2 regions of the Collinsella sp. i05-0019-G5 genome follow, and region 1 is predicted to be linked to the other one. Evidence: predicted binding sites of a transcription regulator. Region 1 holds the regulator's gene; the other holds the start of a gene.
The links. The regulator NrdR, encoded in region 1, represses ribonucleotide reductase genes. The targets are predictions, from matches to a motif close to AAACACNATATATNGTGTTT.
Positions count from the first base shown of each region.

Region 1 (7,419 bases):
TCGGTGAAAATACGTTAGCGCAACCGGTGAAACCGCCTTTGCGCGAACGGCGCGCCTGTTTAGCGAAACTGGTGAAAAATAGATTGACGCTAACACGAGACGCTGCACCAGGCCGAGCTCTGGGTCGAGCGCTACCTCGACTGGTGCGGGTTCTGGGCCGACTTCCTGGAGGACAGGACCGTGGTGGACGGCAGGAGGGTCTACACCCACGAGAGGCTGAGGCGGGCGCGCTCGTCGCTGTCGTCGCTGGTGTCGGCGGGGACGCTGTTCACCTACCTCGACCCCGCCCTGGCCAAGGCCGGCCCGCTGCCGTCGACCAACAACATGATCGAGGGAGGGGTGAACTCGCAGCTGAGGGCCGTCCTGCGCAACCACCGGGGGCTGACGTCGGTCAAGCGCGTGAAGGCGGTGTTCTGGTGGTGCCACGCGCACTCGGGGGACGCGAGGACGGCGCGCGAGAAGCTCGCCGCGATGCCGACCGACGCGGACATCGACTTCCTGTTCAGCGTCTACTCCGCCTCGCCGTCGCGCGAGGACGGAGGGCCGGAGTGGGGCGACAGGGCCGTGTGGGAGGACCTCCACCACAGGGACCCGTACCCGTTCTGGCTTGATTAATGGATAGAAACGGATGTTCTATCGGGACACACATTTTGTCCTATAAGCCGCAAAAAAACGGGCGGGACAAAGCGACAGATGGCTCTTTGTCCCGCCCGTTTTATACGTCGGCTAGCTATTAAACCCGTTGAACTTGAGATAGCTCATCAAGTAAGCCTTCGAAACAAAGGATGAAACCGCGCTGCGCACAAGCAGCGACTCACGCGTTACCTGATGCGCCGTATCGGGAACCGGCGTCTGCTCGACGGAAAACGCCGAACGAATCGATGCCTCGAGCTGATCGACCACATAATCAAAGGCCGTCGGGGCATCGTAGCTCAAACGCTGAATGTTAAAGAGTGCCTGCACCGCAGCAATAGGTAGCACCTGCTTAAAGATGCAGATAGCGATCAGGCGGGCAATCTGCTCGCGGCCATATTGCTTTTTGACCGGAGCAGGCACCAGGCCGACCTTCACGTAGTTATTGATCATCGATGGCGTAATGACAGGCTGCTCAACGCAAATGGACAGCGGCTCCATCCACAGCGCAACATACTCAATAACCTGGTCGCGGTAGAGCGTCACATTGGGCAACTGGTTATAGCGCAGCAGACTCAACGTATTAAGTTTGCGCACGATATCGGACTGAATAAATGCATCGGGCAGCACAGTGGGCTGAATATCCTCAGGCTTAATGCTGACCGATGTATCGGACATCGGGATAACGCGTTTGGCGTGGTTCATAAGGATCCTCCGTTCATTAGCTATATTGTATTCTAGGTTATCTAGTTTTGCATACCATATAGCCGGCAAGTAAAAGTGGTTGGACAGCACATTGATGCACCGTCCAACCACTTTGTTTTAAAGATAGCAACCTTACATAAGATATATTATCTTACTTATCCACGGAGAAACGCGTATACGCTCGTTGCCGCTATGGCTCCATCAGAAACGGCAGTCACAACCTGGCGTAAACGCTTGGAACGGATGTCGCCAGCGGCAAATAGACCTGGCGTGCGGGTCGCCATGGAATCATCAGTAACAATACCGCCGTCCGGCGCCAGATCGACTAGATGCTCAACGAGCTCGGAATGGGGCTGCGTTCCGGTAAAGACAAAGATACCAAACGAGCCAGGGACAAATGACTCGGTGTGAGTTTCCCCGGATGCATTGTCCTTAAAGGTAATCGTCGTTGGCATGGCTTCGCCCGAGAGCTCGACAATACTAGTTTGGTACCTAACTGAAATATTATCTTTTGCAAGAACTTTTTGAACCACACCATCGGGGGCACGGAACTGATCGCGGCGCAAAACGATGGTCACGCTGCTGGCGATTTCTGACAAGAACAGAGCTTCCTCGCAGGCAGCATTGCCGCCGCCGATGACAAAAACCTGCTTGCCGCGAAAGAACATGCCGTCGCACGTCGCGCAATACGAAACGCCGCGACCGCGATACGCATCCTCGCCAACAAAACCAGCAGATCGCGGCGTGGCACCCATGCAAGCGATAACGCTCGAGGCCGACGTATCGCCCAAATCGTGATGCACCGTAAACAGCGCTGCATCGGCATCGTAATCGATACCCGTAACCATGCTCCATGTAACCTGTGCTCCCAGGCCCTCTGCATGCTGCTGAAAACGCTCACCGAGTTCGGCGCCACTCAAGAGCGGAATGCCCGGATAGTTCTCGACTTCATTGGTCGTGGCGATCTGCCCTCCCGACATGCCCTGTTCAATCACGGTCGTCGTTAGGTTGGAGCGCGCCGCATAAATGGCCGCAGCATAGCCCGCAGGGCCGCCACCGATAATCGCAACATCGATCGGCTGATGGGTAGTCATGAAGAGACCTCCTGTCGAAAGATTGGCGTTCTTTGCGCTCATACCCAAATTTACGTGAACATGACACTCATGCACTACAATGATAAATCGCGTAACAAAGCTGAAGGGGAGTTATCGATGGATCAAACGCAGATGAGCAATAGCGCTCCCCTGCCCATGCAAGCCACTCCCCAACCGGAGCAAATGACCGTTTCACCTGCACAAAAACCCCTAGTAACCATTGTGCACGCATCGGTTGGATCGGGCCACAAAGCCGCCGCCAACGCGATTGCACAAGCATTTGAACTTATCCGCGGCACCAAGGGAATCCCTGAGGATATTGAAATTGAAGTGCTCGATATCCTTGATTTTGGACGTATTAAATTCGACGGCAATAAGACCGCGGCTTCTTTTACGGGAGCCACACGCCCCATTTACGACCTGACCTGGCGATATACGCTTACGGGACATCTTCTCTGGGGTGGCGGCACGGCATGGTCGCGTATTATGTTCCCCGCCTTCAACGAATATATTCGTCGCCGCAGGCCTATAGCCGTGGTCGCAACGCACATCACAGCAGCCAATGTTGCCGTGGGCGCCCGCGTAATTACGGGTATCGATTACCCGGTCATCTGTGTGCCGACCGATTACGAAGTCGAAGGCTTTTGGCCCCACAAGGACACCGACCTATTCTGTGTAGCCAACGAGTTTATGGCCGAAACGCTGCGCCCGCGCAAGGTTCCCGAGTCAAAGATCCGCATAACGGGCATCCCCATCCGAGCCGGTTTCGATTCAGATTACAAACGCAAAGATGAGCTCAGCAAGTTCAATCTCCCCATAGACAAAACCGTCGTATTGGTGATGGCCGGTGCCAGTTTACCCCAACCATACGTGCGTTTCCGCGCCGCGATGGACCACACGCTCCCCTTCTTACGCAGCTTTGAGGACATGCACTTTGTCTTTTTACCGGGCAAGGATAAAGAATACGCCACCCGACTCAAGACGCTCTTCGACGCCATGAAGCTCGAAAACGTCACGGTTCTAGACTACGTGGACGACATGGCGGCCCTCATGCACGGCTGCGACCTGGCAATTCTCAAATCGGGCGGACTCACCGTCACCGAGTGCCTGTGCGCGCATCTGCCGATGATCCTGCTGGGCAAGTCCTATGGCCAGGAAAAGGCAAACACCACGATGCTCACCGGCATGGGCGCCAGCATGCATGTCACCACCGCACGAGAACTCATCGTGACGTTGCGCCATCTCCACGATCATCCGGAGTCGCTCAAGGCACTGCTCATCAATGGCGAAGTCCTGCGCCGTCCACACGCAGCCGAGGACATCGCCATCGCCACCATGGAGCTTGCAGGTAAGCCCCAAAAACGTAAACGAGCCTTCTGCCGCTTCTACTGGGGAGGAAAGCCCGCGCATATCCGCTAGTCGAATGTCCGCCGCTCTGCCGGAGCCGCCCTTATATCATTCCATGCTCAAACATTCTCGCTTCGCTGCGAAACTGCGCGTGGAACGATATAAGGGCGGCTCCGGCAGAGCGGCTGCGTTTACTTACTAGCAGCTACTTCGGTATCCCCTCCATTAGAACCTGCAAAGGTAAAACAGGAAAATATAAATACAGTAAGCCGATGCGACAAAGGGACAGCCCCTTTGTCGCATCGGCTTACTAGAAAAGTAAATATTGTTTCAAGCGAGTAGCCGCCCGCCCGGGGCTTACCTATATCGTTCCACGCGCAGTTTCGCAGCGAGCGAAGCGACGCGAGAATGTTTGAGCATGGAATGATATAGGTAAGCCCCGGGCGGGAGGGATACGAGCGCCCCTAGGCGACGCCGCTGGAGCCGAAGCCTCCGTTGCCTCGGTCGGTTTCGTCTAGTTCTTCTACTTCTATGAGGTTGACCGTGGGGACTTCTTGGATGACGAGTTGGGCTATGCGGTCGCCTTTGTTGATTTGGATGTTGTTGGAGGGATCCAGGTTGATGAGGATAACCTTGAGTTCTCCTCGGTAGTGGGCGTCGATGAGGCCCGGCGTATTGACTATAGACAGGCCCTGCTTGATGGCCAAACCGCTTCGGGGCTGGACGAAGCCGGCGTAGCCATCGGGCAGGGCGATGGCCAGCCCAGTAGAGACCAGACGGCGTTCGAAGGGCTTCAGAATGCAGTCCTCGTTGGAGCGCAAATCCAAGCCGGCATCGGTGGGATGGGCGTATTTGGGAAGCTCGACGGTGGGGTCGAGACGCTTTATGTTGACGGTAATGTTGGACATGGAATCACCTTAGCTTGTCGAGCTCTTGCAGAAACTCATCGACGTCTTTGAAATCGCGGTAGACCGAGGCAAAGCGGATGTACGCCACCTTGTCGATCTTGGCCAAGCGCTTGAGTACCATGTCACCCAACTCATGGGACGTAACGGCCGTCAGCGTGCGAGAGCGCAGCTCGACCTCGATGTCATCGATAATCTCATTGAGCTTCTTAGTGTCGATATCGCGCTTGATAGTGGCGCGCATCAAGCCGACGAGCAGCTTATTGCGATCGAACCGCTGCTTGGTTCCGTCCGACTTAATGACCTCGATTGGGTCTTCGCATCGTTCGAACGTTGTAAAGCGATAGTTACACGAGCAACATTCGCGGCGACGCTTAATGGTGTTATTTGACTCCTGCATACGGGAATCAACGACGCGGGTATGTGCCTTGCCGCATTTGGGACAGCGCATGGTACCTCCTCTTAAACGATAACAAGGGTACCATGCGCAGCGCGATAATGATTACGAACGAGCAGGAACCTTAAGATGCGCACCGGCGGCGAGCGAACCATGCTCCAGATGATTGACGTTACGGATCATGTCGGAAGTCTCTTGCGTGGAAAGGCCTTCGATTGGATATTCCTCGGCAAGCGACCAAAGAGAATCACCAGACTGAACGCGAATGGTCTCATAGGTAACGTTGGAAACGGACTCGGCATACGCGGCGTGACGAGCGCTAAAGACCGACGTAGCGAGGACAAAGAAGAGCGTAAGCGCAACGGCAACGGCGACAATCGTCGGAACCTTCAGGGCAACGCGGCCCGGCGCGGCTACAGCCTGCTGATTGCGAGCAGGCTTTACGGTCAAAGGCTGAAAGCCGGAGCAGCCACCCTGAACAACCGTAAAAGTGTATTCTGCAGACGTCTCGAGCTTAAGGGCGAGGTTTCCCTGGACCATATTCGTTGCGTTCATCATGTTCTCCTCTCGCGTGTTTTGCTGAGAACAGTTTTATCAAGCCGCGCGGACAAAAATGTCTAGCGCGAGAACGAATGTTCGGTTATTATTATCTTCGAACAGTTGTTCCTGTCAAGCAAAATTCGAACATTTGTTTGACATGGGTAGAGAGGATGCCCTGATGGCTCGCAAAATTACCAAGCGTCAGCAGCAAATTTACGACTTCATCAAGGAATATCAGCAGGAGAAGGGTTATCCGCCCAGCGTGCGCGAGATGGCTTCTGCCGTGGGCCTTTCCTCCCCCAGCACCGTGCACGCCCATCTATCTGCCCTGGAGGCGCGCGGGCTACTCAAGCGCGATGCCACCAAACCGCGCGCTCTGGAACTCTTTAACGAGGACGGTTCCTCTGTCTCAATTTCTAAATCTGACGAGACCACCGCACCTCGCGGAACGGTCTCACTACCGCTCGTTGGTCGCGTCGCGGCTGGGATTCCCATTCTGGCCGAGCAGAATATCGAAGACACATTTACTATCCCGACCGAAATCGCCACTGATCAGGGTTCCTTTATCCTTGAGGTGCATGGGAGCTCAATGATCAATGTCGGTATCTTCAATGGCGATTACATCATCGTCCGTGAACAAAAGAGTGCCATGAACGGCGAAATTGTCGTGGCTATGATTGATGGTTCAGCGACCGTCAAGACGTTCTACAAGGAGCAGGGACGCGTACGCCTGCAGCCTGAGAATGACACCATGGAGCCTATCTATGCAACGAATCCCGTTATCTTGGGCAAAGTCGTCGGCTTGATGCGCCGGTTCTCGTAATGCAAAAACGCATCACCATCTTTGATACCGTCCGCGGGCTTACGATGATTTCAATGGCAGGTTTTCACGCTTGCTACGATCTTGCCTACCTGTACGACTGGGATATGCCCTGGTTTACCCAGACTGTCTTTCAAGACATCTGGCGCGCCAGCATCAGCTGGGTATTTTTGTTTATCGCGGGTTGGATGTGCACCCTTTCGCGCAACAATATCAAACGTGCCGCCAAATACGCCTTAGCAGCACTCGTCGTCTGGTTGGCAACAACACTTGTCTCAGTTGACGATTCTGTTAATTTTGGCATCATCTACTGCATGGCCGCATGTACCGGCATCGTGGCGTTGACCGATCCCGTCCTTAAGAAGATATCGGCGAGATGGGGCATGTCCCTATGCCTTTTGTTGTTTGCCCTCACCTGGAGCATCCCCAAAACGATCTACCCTGTCCCCTACCTGGCGTGGCTGGGATTTCCGAGCCCTGGGTTTGTCTCAGGTGATTACTACCCCATCATCCCGTTTTTCTTTATGTATCTTGCAGGATACTTCGCCGCACACATAGCGAAGGGAATCGATAAGACCGTCCCTAGCTGGGCCTACGCCAATCCCATCCCGGAGCTCGCCAGCCTTGGACGTCACGCACTCCCCTTTTATCTACTGCATCAGCCCATTATTCTGGGCTTTTTGGAGCTCGTCTACTCGGTGCGATAACGCTTGAGCCGCGGCGCGATACGAGCCGGCAGCTTCGCAACAATACGAACGCCGCCCTCAAGATATTCCTCGTGCAAAAGGGTTCCCTGTTCATGCACCAGCGTGATGAGGGCGCCCTCGCGATACGGGATTTCAGCGGAGAGCAACACATCGGTGGCAGCCGCCTCGCGAGCAATACGGTCGACGAGATCGTCGAGTCCCTCGCCCGTCTGGGCCGAGAACATCACGGCCTCGGGATAGCGACGACGGAAACTCAATCGATCAACGCTAT
Region 1 covers NZ_AP031421.1:1,380,435-1,387,853, forward strand. The annotation lists gene ACGHIZ_RS06340 (hypothetical protein) at 184-615, shown strand; gene ACGHIZ_RS06345 (DUF1836 domain-containing protein) at 727-1,338, opposite strand; gene ACGHIZ_RS06350 (NAD(P)/FAD-dependent oxidoreductase) at 1,494-2,432, opposite strand; gene ACGHIZ_RS06355 (glycosyltransferase) at 2,550-3,851, shown strand; gene dut (dUTP diphosphatase) at 4,244-4,687, opposite strand; gene nrdR (transcriptional regulator NrdR) at 4,692-5,135, opposite strand; gene ACGHIZ_RS06370 (LysM peptidoglycan-binding domain-containing protein) at 5,187-5,636, opposite strand; gene lexA (transcriptional repressor LexA) at 5,800-6,444, shown strand; gene ACGHIZ_RS06380 (heparan-alpha-glucosaminide N-acetyltransferase) at 6,444-7,148, shown strand; gene hflX (GTPase HflX) at 7,133-7,419, opposite strand, start outside.

Region 2 (7,419 bases), 530 kb from region 1:
GGATCTTAAACACGTCCGTATAACTCGCGTTGACGAATCGATGCCTATGGGAGGCTGGCTTAGGGCGCATGGTCTGCCTTGCCAGGGTCTCTACGTCGACACCGGCATCGAGGCGGGGCGCCCGCGCTCTGAGGGTGATGGCAAACACAGCAACGACGCGATCGTTCCTGCTTCTGTTGCGAAAGGCCCGACGACGCGCGCGCTTCTGCTTCGTGACGGTAGTCAAGAGCCGATTGATGACCTTGAATATGACTACTTGGTGCACTTGGCGCATGACTTTGAACTGATCTACGAGGGCGAATCTCAAAAGCGCGAGGAGCGCCATATCGCTCAGACCCTCCAGATTGGCATGAGAAATTCGCTTGGTGACGTTCCGGGTATCGCGACCGATTCGGTATACCTTTCGGCAACGAATTCGGCGTTGGTTGGCGGCGACTTCTATACTCTTGTCCGTCTTCCCGACGATTGCGCCGTTATGATTTTGGGCGATGTATCCGGCAAAGGAATCGAGGCGGCGTCGATGTCAGCGCTCGTCAAGACGGCGCTGACGGCCTATGCCTGGGAGGGTGCTGGGCCCGCCCGTATGGCCCGCTCGCTCAATAGCATGCTCATGGGCTTTTCGAGGGTCGAGACGTTCGTGACGGCGTTTATCGCCAAGATTGATCTTAAAGCGGGTCGCGCTACCTACTGCTCTGCGGGACATCCTCCCACTATGGTCATTAGACCGTCGTCGACGCCGCTTGGCGGCGGAGAAACCCGAGGGGGAGAAGTGGAGCTCCTTGGGTGCCAATCGGGCGTGATCGGTGCCTTTGAGAGCATGGTGTACGAGACAGGCGTGTTTACGTTCGCTCCTGGTGACATGCTATTCATGTATACCGACGGAGCAATCGAAGCACGTGATCGCTCGGGTGCTTTCTTTGGCGAGCAGCGCCTTCGTGACCTTTTGCTCTCTGTCTCGGGTGAGGGTGTATCGGGAATCTGCGGTAAGGTCTTGGGAGAGCTTGACCGCTTTACCGAGTCGGCGCTGGACGATGACATTGCGCTGGTTTCCCTTGAGTTTTTACGGGGTCGATCGTAGACCGCGATACTTGACGGGCAAAATCTGCGCAGCTGCAGATATGTATGCATCGAGCGAGCTCTTTTGGGGAACCATGGTCGTATGAATGAGTGGAATGACATAGCGGTTTTGACGCCACCGGGTGATGTCGACATCGCCTCGGTGTCCGTGCTGCGTCCACGGTTGGATAATCTGATCGACCGGGGCGTGCGTCGCGTTGTCATCAATTGCCAGGCCGTGGGCTTTATCGACTCGACGGGTTTGGCGTTTTTGCTTACACGTGCCAGAGAGCTCATGAGGCGAGAGGGCCTGCTTTCGCTCGTTAACGCCTCCGATGAGGTCGTTCGCTTTTTGGAGATTGCCCGACTTGTCGACATCCTTCATGTTGCGGGTCCGGCGCGTGAGTCGATTCCCGCTATTCCGGTGGGAGAGTTGCCACGATGGAGCAAGAGCGTCGAGGTCCGACAGGGTATCGAGAATCTTCCATACTATCGACATCGCATCGCCGAACTCCTTGAATCGCTTCCGTTGCGCCGCGACGAGCGCTACGATGTCGCGTTGGCGTCGGGGGAGGCGCTGGGTAATGCCTATGACCATGCGGGCGGTATCGGGTGCGTCCTGACGGTTCAGGCCTATGGCGATCGCGTCGTGGTTGAGGTGCTTGATCGGGGTGCCGGCTATTCTATCGATGGAGCGAGCGAACCGGTCGCATCTGAGGAACGCGGCCGTGGTATCAAGCTTATGCGTATGCTCGTCGATAACGTGGAGGTTGCTCGTCGCACAGACGGCACCGGCACGCGCGTGCAGATGGTGAAGCTATTTAGCGGAGCACTGGAATCGCGTGCCTAGCCAATCGCTTTAGCGCGTTTAGCCACCAAGAACACGCGGCCGGCAACTTTTTTGAAAAAAGTACTTGCGTCTTTTGGATAACTCGCGTAAATTAATAACCCGCAAGCGGACATGGCTCAGTTGGTAGAGCACAACCTTGCCAAGGTTGGGGTCGCGGGTTCGAGCCCCGTTGTCCGCTCCATTGCATTTCCGGACCGTTTAGGCGGTCCTTTTTCGGCGAAGTGGCCAAGTGGTAAGGCAGAGGCCTGCAAAGCCTTTACCCCCGGTTCGAATCCGGGCTTCGCCTCCAGGCAACATCCGGGCGCTCCGGCGCCCGTTTTGTTTTACATATGCGGACATGGCTCAGTTGGTAGAGCACAACCTTGCCAAGGTTGGGGTCGCGGGTTCGAGCCCCGTTGTCCGCTCCAACTATCTTACGCGGTTCTAACGAACCGCGTTTTTTGTTGACGCTGCGCGAGCCCCGGGCACCCCATCTTGCCCCCTCAATCGTCGGTCGCGTACATAAAGTACGCTTCCCTCCTCTTTCGCGGCAACCTGGGGCACCCGGAGCCCGCTCGCTGTTGTGGCCGGGGGAGTGAGTCTTCCGTTCTTTTCACTAATCGATCGATTCGTCCCAGGAGGCTCGAGCCCGAGAGGGAGCGAGCGTTTTGGGGTGTGGCTGTGGCGTTGTTTGCCTCGAATGACAGCTTTGGGCGTATCATCGTGGGCATCTCGCAAAACCTCGTTGCAAGGGAGGCTCACCCCATGGCTGCAGAAAAGTCCTCTTCGCGCTCATGGATGTCCGATGCCGCGATCTATCAGATCTACCCGCGTTCGTTTAAGGATTCGACCGGTTCGGGTCTGGGCGATATCGCGGGCATTACCCAGCAGATGGACTATCTTGAGCGGCTGGGCATCGAGGCCATCTGGCTGAGCCCGTTTTACCCTTCGCCTCTTGTCGATGGCGGCTATGATGTGGCGGACTACTGCGATGTCGACCCACGTCTCGGCTCGCTTGACGACTTCGATGACATGATCGCTGCGGCTCACGCGCGCGGCATCAAGGTCATCGTCGATATCGTGCCCAACCATTCATCCAACCAGCACCCCTGGTTCAAAGCCGCTCTTGCCGCCGGCCCCGGATCGCCCGAGCGCGCCCGTTATATCTTCCGCGATGGTCGCGGCGAGCATGGCGAGCTGCCTCCCACCAATTGGAATGCCAACTTTGGCGGCCCCGCCTGGACGCGTGTTGCGGACGGTCAATGGTATCTGCACATGTTTACGCCCGAGCAGCCGGACTTTGACTGGTCATGCCCCGAGGTTCACGCGTTCTTTTGCGACGTCCTGGCGTTTTGGAGCGATCGAGGCGTCGATGGCTTTCGCATCGATGTGGCGCACGGTCTCGCCAAGGATCTCGACCGCGATGACCTCGACCGGTGGCATCTCGCCGAGGGCGATGACATGGTTGACGACGGCACCCATCCGCTGTGGGACCGCAACGAGGTCCACGAGATCTATCGCGAGTGGCGCCGCGTGTTCGACCGCTATAATCCGCCGCGCAGCGCCGTTGCCGAGGCGTGGGTGCTGCCTGAGCGCCAGTATCTCTATGCGCGTCCCAGCGAGCTTGGCCAGACATTCAACTTTGAGTTTGCCAAGGCCACTTGGACCTATGATGACATGCACGCTGCAATCGAGGAGGGCTTGAAGGCGGCTATCGAATCCGATTCCGCCTCGACCTGGGTACTCTCCAACCACGACGTGCCGCGCGTGGCGACGCGCTATGCCCTGCCGCAAATCAAGGCGACGCGCTACCACCAGATTGCGCTCGACTGGCTCTTACGCGACGGGTCGTCTTATGACGAGGACCGTGAACTCGGCGAGCGCCGCGCGCGGGCGGCCCTTTTGCTTGAACTGGCGCTTCCGGGCTCGGCATACGTGTATCAGGGTGAGGAGCTCGGTCTTTTTGAGGTGGCTGATATCCCGTGGACTGCACTCGAAGATCCCAGTGCAACCAATACGCGCGGACCGAAGCGCGAGAAGGGGCGCGACGGCTGTCGTGTGCCCCTGCCGTGGGTAGCGGCGGACGATCCCGCGCAGGGCGGATCGTTTGGGTTTTCGCCGGCGGACGCTGATGCGGCACCCCATCTGCCGCAGCCTGCATGGTTTTCCGATTATGCTGCCGATAGGGAAGAAACGGACCCGACATCGATGCTTGCGCTCTATCGTGACGCCCTCTGGCTGCGGCGCAAGCTGCGCGGGTGCGCCAACGATCTTGCGTGGCTCGATCTTGACGGGCGCACCGGTCTTGCGGATGGTGCCGAGGGCGCTGAGGGCGGCGTCATCGCCTATCGCCGCGATAACGGCTGGGCGTGCGTGACGAACTTCGGTGCAGCACCCGTGGAGCTGCCGGCGGGCAGGGTCCTGCTCACCTCATCAGCGCTTGCAGACGGCAGACTCGCGCAGGACAGCTCTGCCTGGATCATGCTCGGTGAGATGTAAGGGCCTCTTGCGGCGAGTTTGCGTTTGCCTGCGCCTTCCGTGGTGGCTGATGTCTTCGCGAGGTTCGCGAGGGCGTCGCAAAACTTTTCAAAAAAAGTTCTTGCATAGGATGCGGGCATCACGTAAGATTAATCCTCGTAAGCGGACATGGCTCAGTTGGTAGAGCACAACCTTGCCAAGGTTGGGGTCGCGGGTTCGAGCCCCGTTGTCCGCTCCATTTGGGCGTTTAGCTCAGGGGGAGAGCGCTTCCCTGACACGGAAGAGGTCAGAAGTTCAAATCTTCTAACGCCCACCAAATGTTCGCAGCTCAGAGGCTATGTCCTCTGGGCTGTTTTGTTTTTTGCCACCAAGCGCGCCGCCAAATAAGTCATCAAATATTGATCCAAGGTCCCTACGCGATGGTCTTCGCATCCCGTAGGGGTGCCGGCAGATTGCATGTGTCCTGGCCCATCATGACCGCAACATGTTGGTCAAGCATAATCTTTTGGATTCTTTTGGCGTGAGCGGCTTGGTTTTGGTGCTATTTGGCGGCGGCACGGTTGAGGGGGTTTCAAAACTGCTGTGCAGGTAGTTGGGTTGATAACGTTTTAGCAGTCTGCCAAGAGGCTTTCATTTATAATGCGTCTGCAAATTGACCAATTGCTTTGACCTGCTGAAACACTATATGTTGTGTTTGAACTAAAAAAAGAATACAGGATATAGATGCCTCTTTGTCGTATGATAGATGGCGGACAGAGAGCGAGAACCTTATTCGCCCCATTTGGATGGATCTTTGAGCCCCTTGATCGGCTGCGAGGATTGTCCGCATGAGGGCCTATGGTTATCGAGAACACAGATTGCGTGACGGCGCCGCAAGACAGGGGCAAACCCTGCCGGGCATCGTTTGGCCCTGAAGCGCAATGAGGCTACGATGCGAAAGAGGCAAGAGGATGAAGATCATCAAGCGCAGCGGCACCGAGGTTACCTTTGACATCGATAAGATCGTCAATGCGATCCGCGCCGCAAACTTGGAGGTCGAGGAAGGCTCTCGCCTTACCGACCGCCAGGTGATCTATGCGGCGCAAAACGTCGCCGAGGCATGTGAGAAGGCCGGCCACACCGTATCGGTCGAGGAGATCCAGGATCTGGTCGAGGACGAGATTATGCGTCTCGACTGCTACGAGGTCGCTCGCCACTACATCATCTACCGCTATGTTCAGAGCCTGAAGCGCCAAAAGAACACGACCGATGACAAGATCCTGTCGCTGATTGAGTGCAATAACGAAGAGGTCAAGCAGGAGAACTCCAACAAGAACCCGACCGTCAACTCCGTTCAGCGCGACTACATGGCCGGCGAGATTTCCAAGGACCTGACGCAGCGCGTGCTGCTGCCCCAGGAGATCGTGGATGCCCACAACGAGGGCCTGATTCACTTCCACGATTCGGACTACTTTGCCCAGCACATGCATAACTGTGACCTGGTGAACCTGGAGGATATGCTCCAGAACGGCACCGTTATCTCGGGCACGCTGATCGAGAAGCCGCACAGCTTCTCGACTGCTTGCAATATCGCGACGCAGATTATCGCCCAGGTCGCCTCTTCCCAGTATGGCGGCCAGTCGATTTCGCTGACCCACCTGGCTCCGTTTGTCGAGGTGAGCCGTCAGAAGATTCGCGGCGAGGTCGCTCGCGAGCTTGAGGAGCTCGGTGTTTCGGCATCTGCCGAGAAGGTTCGCGAGGTCGTTGAGGATCGCCTGCGCGATGAGATCCGTCGCGGCGTCCAGACGATTCAGTATCAGGTCGTGACCCTTATGACCACGAATGGCCAGGCGCCGTTCGTGACGGTCTTTATGTATCTCAACGAGGCCCGTACGCCTCAGGAGAAGCACGACCTTGCCATGATCGTGGAGGAGACGCTTCGCCAGCGCTACGAGGGCGTTAAGAACGAGGCTGGCGTGTGGATTACCCCGGCATTCCCCAAGCTTATCTACGTGCTCGAGGACGATAACGTTCACGAGAATTCCCCGTACTTCTACCTGACCCAGCTGGCTGCCAAGTGCACCGCCAAGCGCATGGTGCCCGACTACATCTCTGAGAAGAAGATGCGTGAGCTCAAGCTGTCTAAGGGTGAGACCGCCGGCAATGGCGATTGCTACACCTGCATGGGTTGCCGCAGCTTCCTGACGCCCGACCGTTCGGGCAACGGCTTTAACAATGTTGCCAACGCGCTGAACTATGACCCGACCAAACCTAAGTACTATGGCCGCTTTAACCAGGGTGTTGTGACCATCAACCTGCCCGATGTCGCACTGAGCTCGCATCAGGACATGGACAAGTTCTGGAAGATCTTCGACGAGCGCCTTGAGCTGTGCCATCGTGCCCTGCTGTGCCGTCATGAGCGCCTGATGGGCACGCTTTCGGATGCCGCACCGATTCTGTGGCAGTACGGCGCCCTGGCGCGCCTTAAGAAGGGCGAGACGATCGACAAACTGCTCGTGGGCGGCTATTCCACCATCAGCCTGGGGTATGCCGGTCTGTATGAGTGCGTCAAGTACATGACGGGCCACAGCCACACCGAGAAGGAAGGCACGCCGTTTGCCATGGCCGTCATGCAGCACATGAACGACAAATGCGCCGAGTGGAAGGCCGAAAGCGATATCGACTTCTCACTGTACGGCACCCCGCTTGAGTCGACGACCTACAAGTTCGCCAAGTGCCTGCAGCGCCGTTTTGGCATTATTCCGGGTGTGACGGACAAGGGCTACATTACCAACAGCTACCACGTCCATGTGTCCGAGGAGATTGATGCTTTCGATAAGCTCAAGTTTGAGGGCATGTTCCAGCAGCTTTCGCCGGGCGGTGCCATCTCCTACGTCGAGGTTCCCAACATGCAGGACAACCTTAAGGCTGTCATTCGCGTGATGCAGTACATCTACGACAACATCATGTATGCCGAGCTCAACACCAAGAGCGATTACTGCCAGGTGTGCGGCTATGACGGCGAGATCAAGATTGTCGAGGATGACGGCAAGCTGGTGTGGGAGTGCCCCAACTGC
Region 2 covers NZ_AP031421.1:850,660-858,078, forward strand. The annotation lists gene ACGHIZ_RS03755 (SpoIIE family protein phosphatase) at 1-1,078, shown strand, start outside; gene ACGHIZ_RS03760 (anti-sigma factor antagonist) at 1,160-1,906, shown strand; tRNA gene ACGHIZ_RS03765 (tRNA-Gly) at 2,012-2,087, shown strand; tRNA gene ACGHIZ_RS03770 (tRNA-Cys) at 2,122-2,195, shown strand; tRNA gene ACGHIZ_RS03775 (tRNA-Gly) at 2,238-2,313, shown strand; gene ACGHIZ_RS03780 (glycoside hydrolase family 13 protein) at 2,651-4,384, shown strand; tRNA gene ACGHIZ_RS03785 (tRNA-Gly) at 4,526-4,601, shown strand; tRNA gene ACGHIZ_RS03790 (tRNA-Val) at 4,605-4,679, shown strand; gene nrdD (anaerobic ribonucleoside-triphosphate reductase) at 5,314-7,419, shown strand, end outside.
Region 2: a site for NrdR is predicted at 5,040-5,059, ahead of nrdD (anaerobic ribonucleoside-triphosphate reductase). Genes of this name have one in related genera too.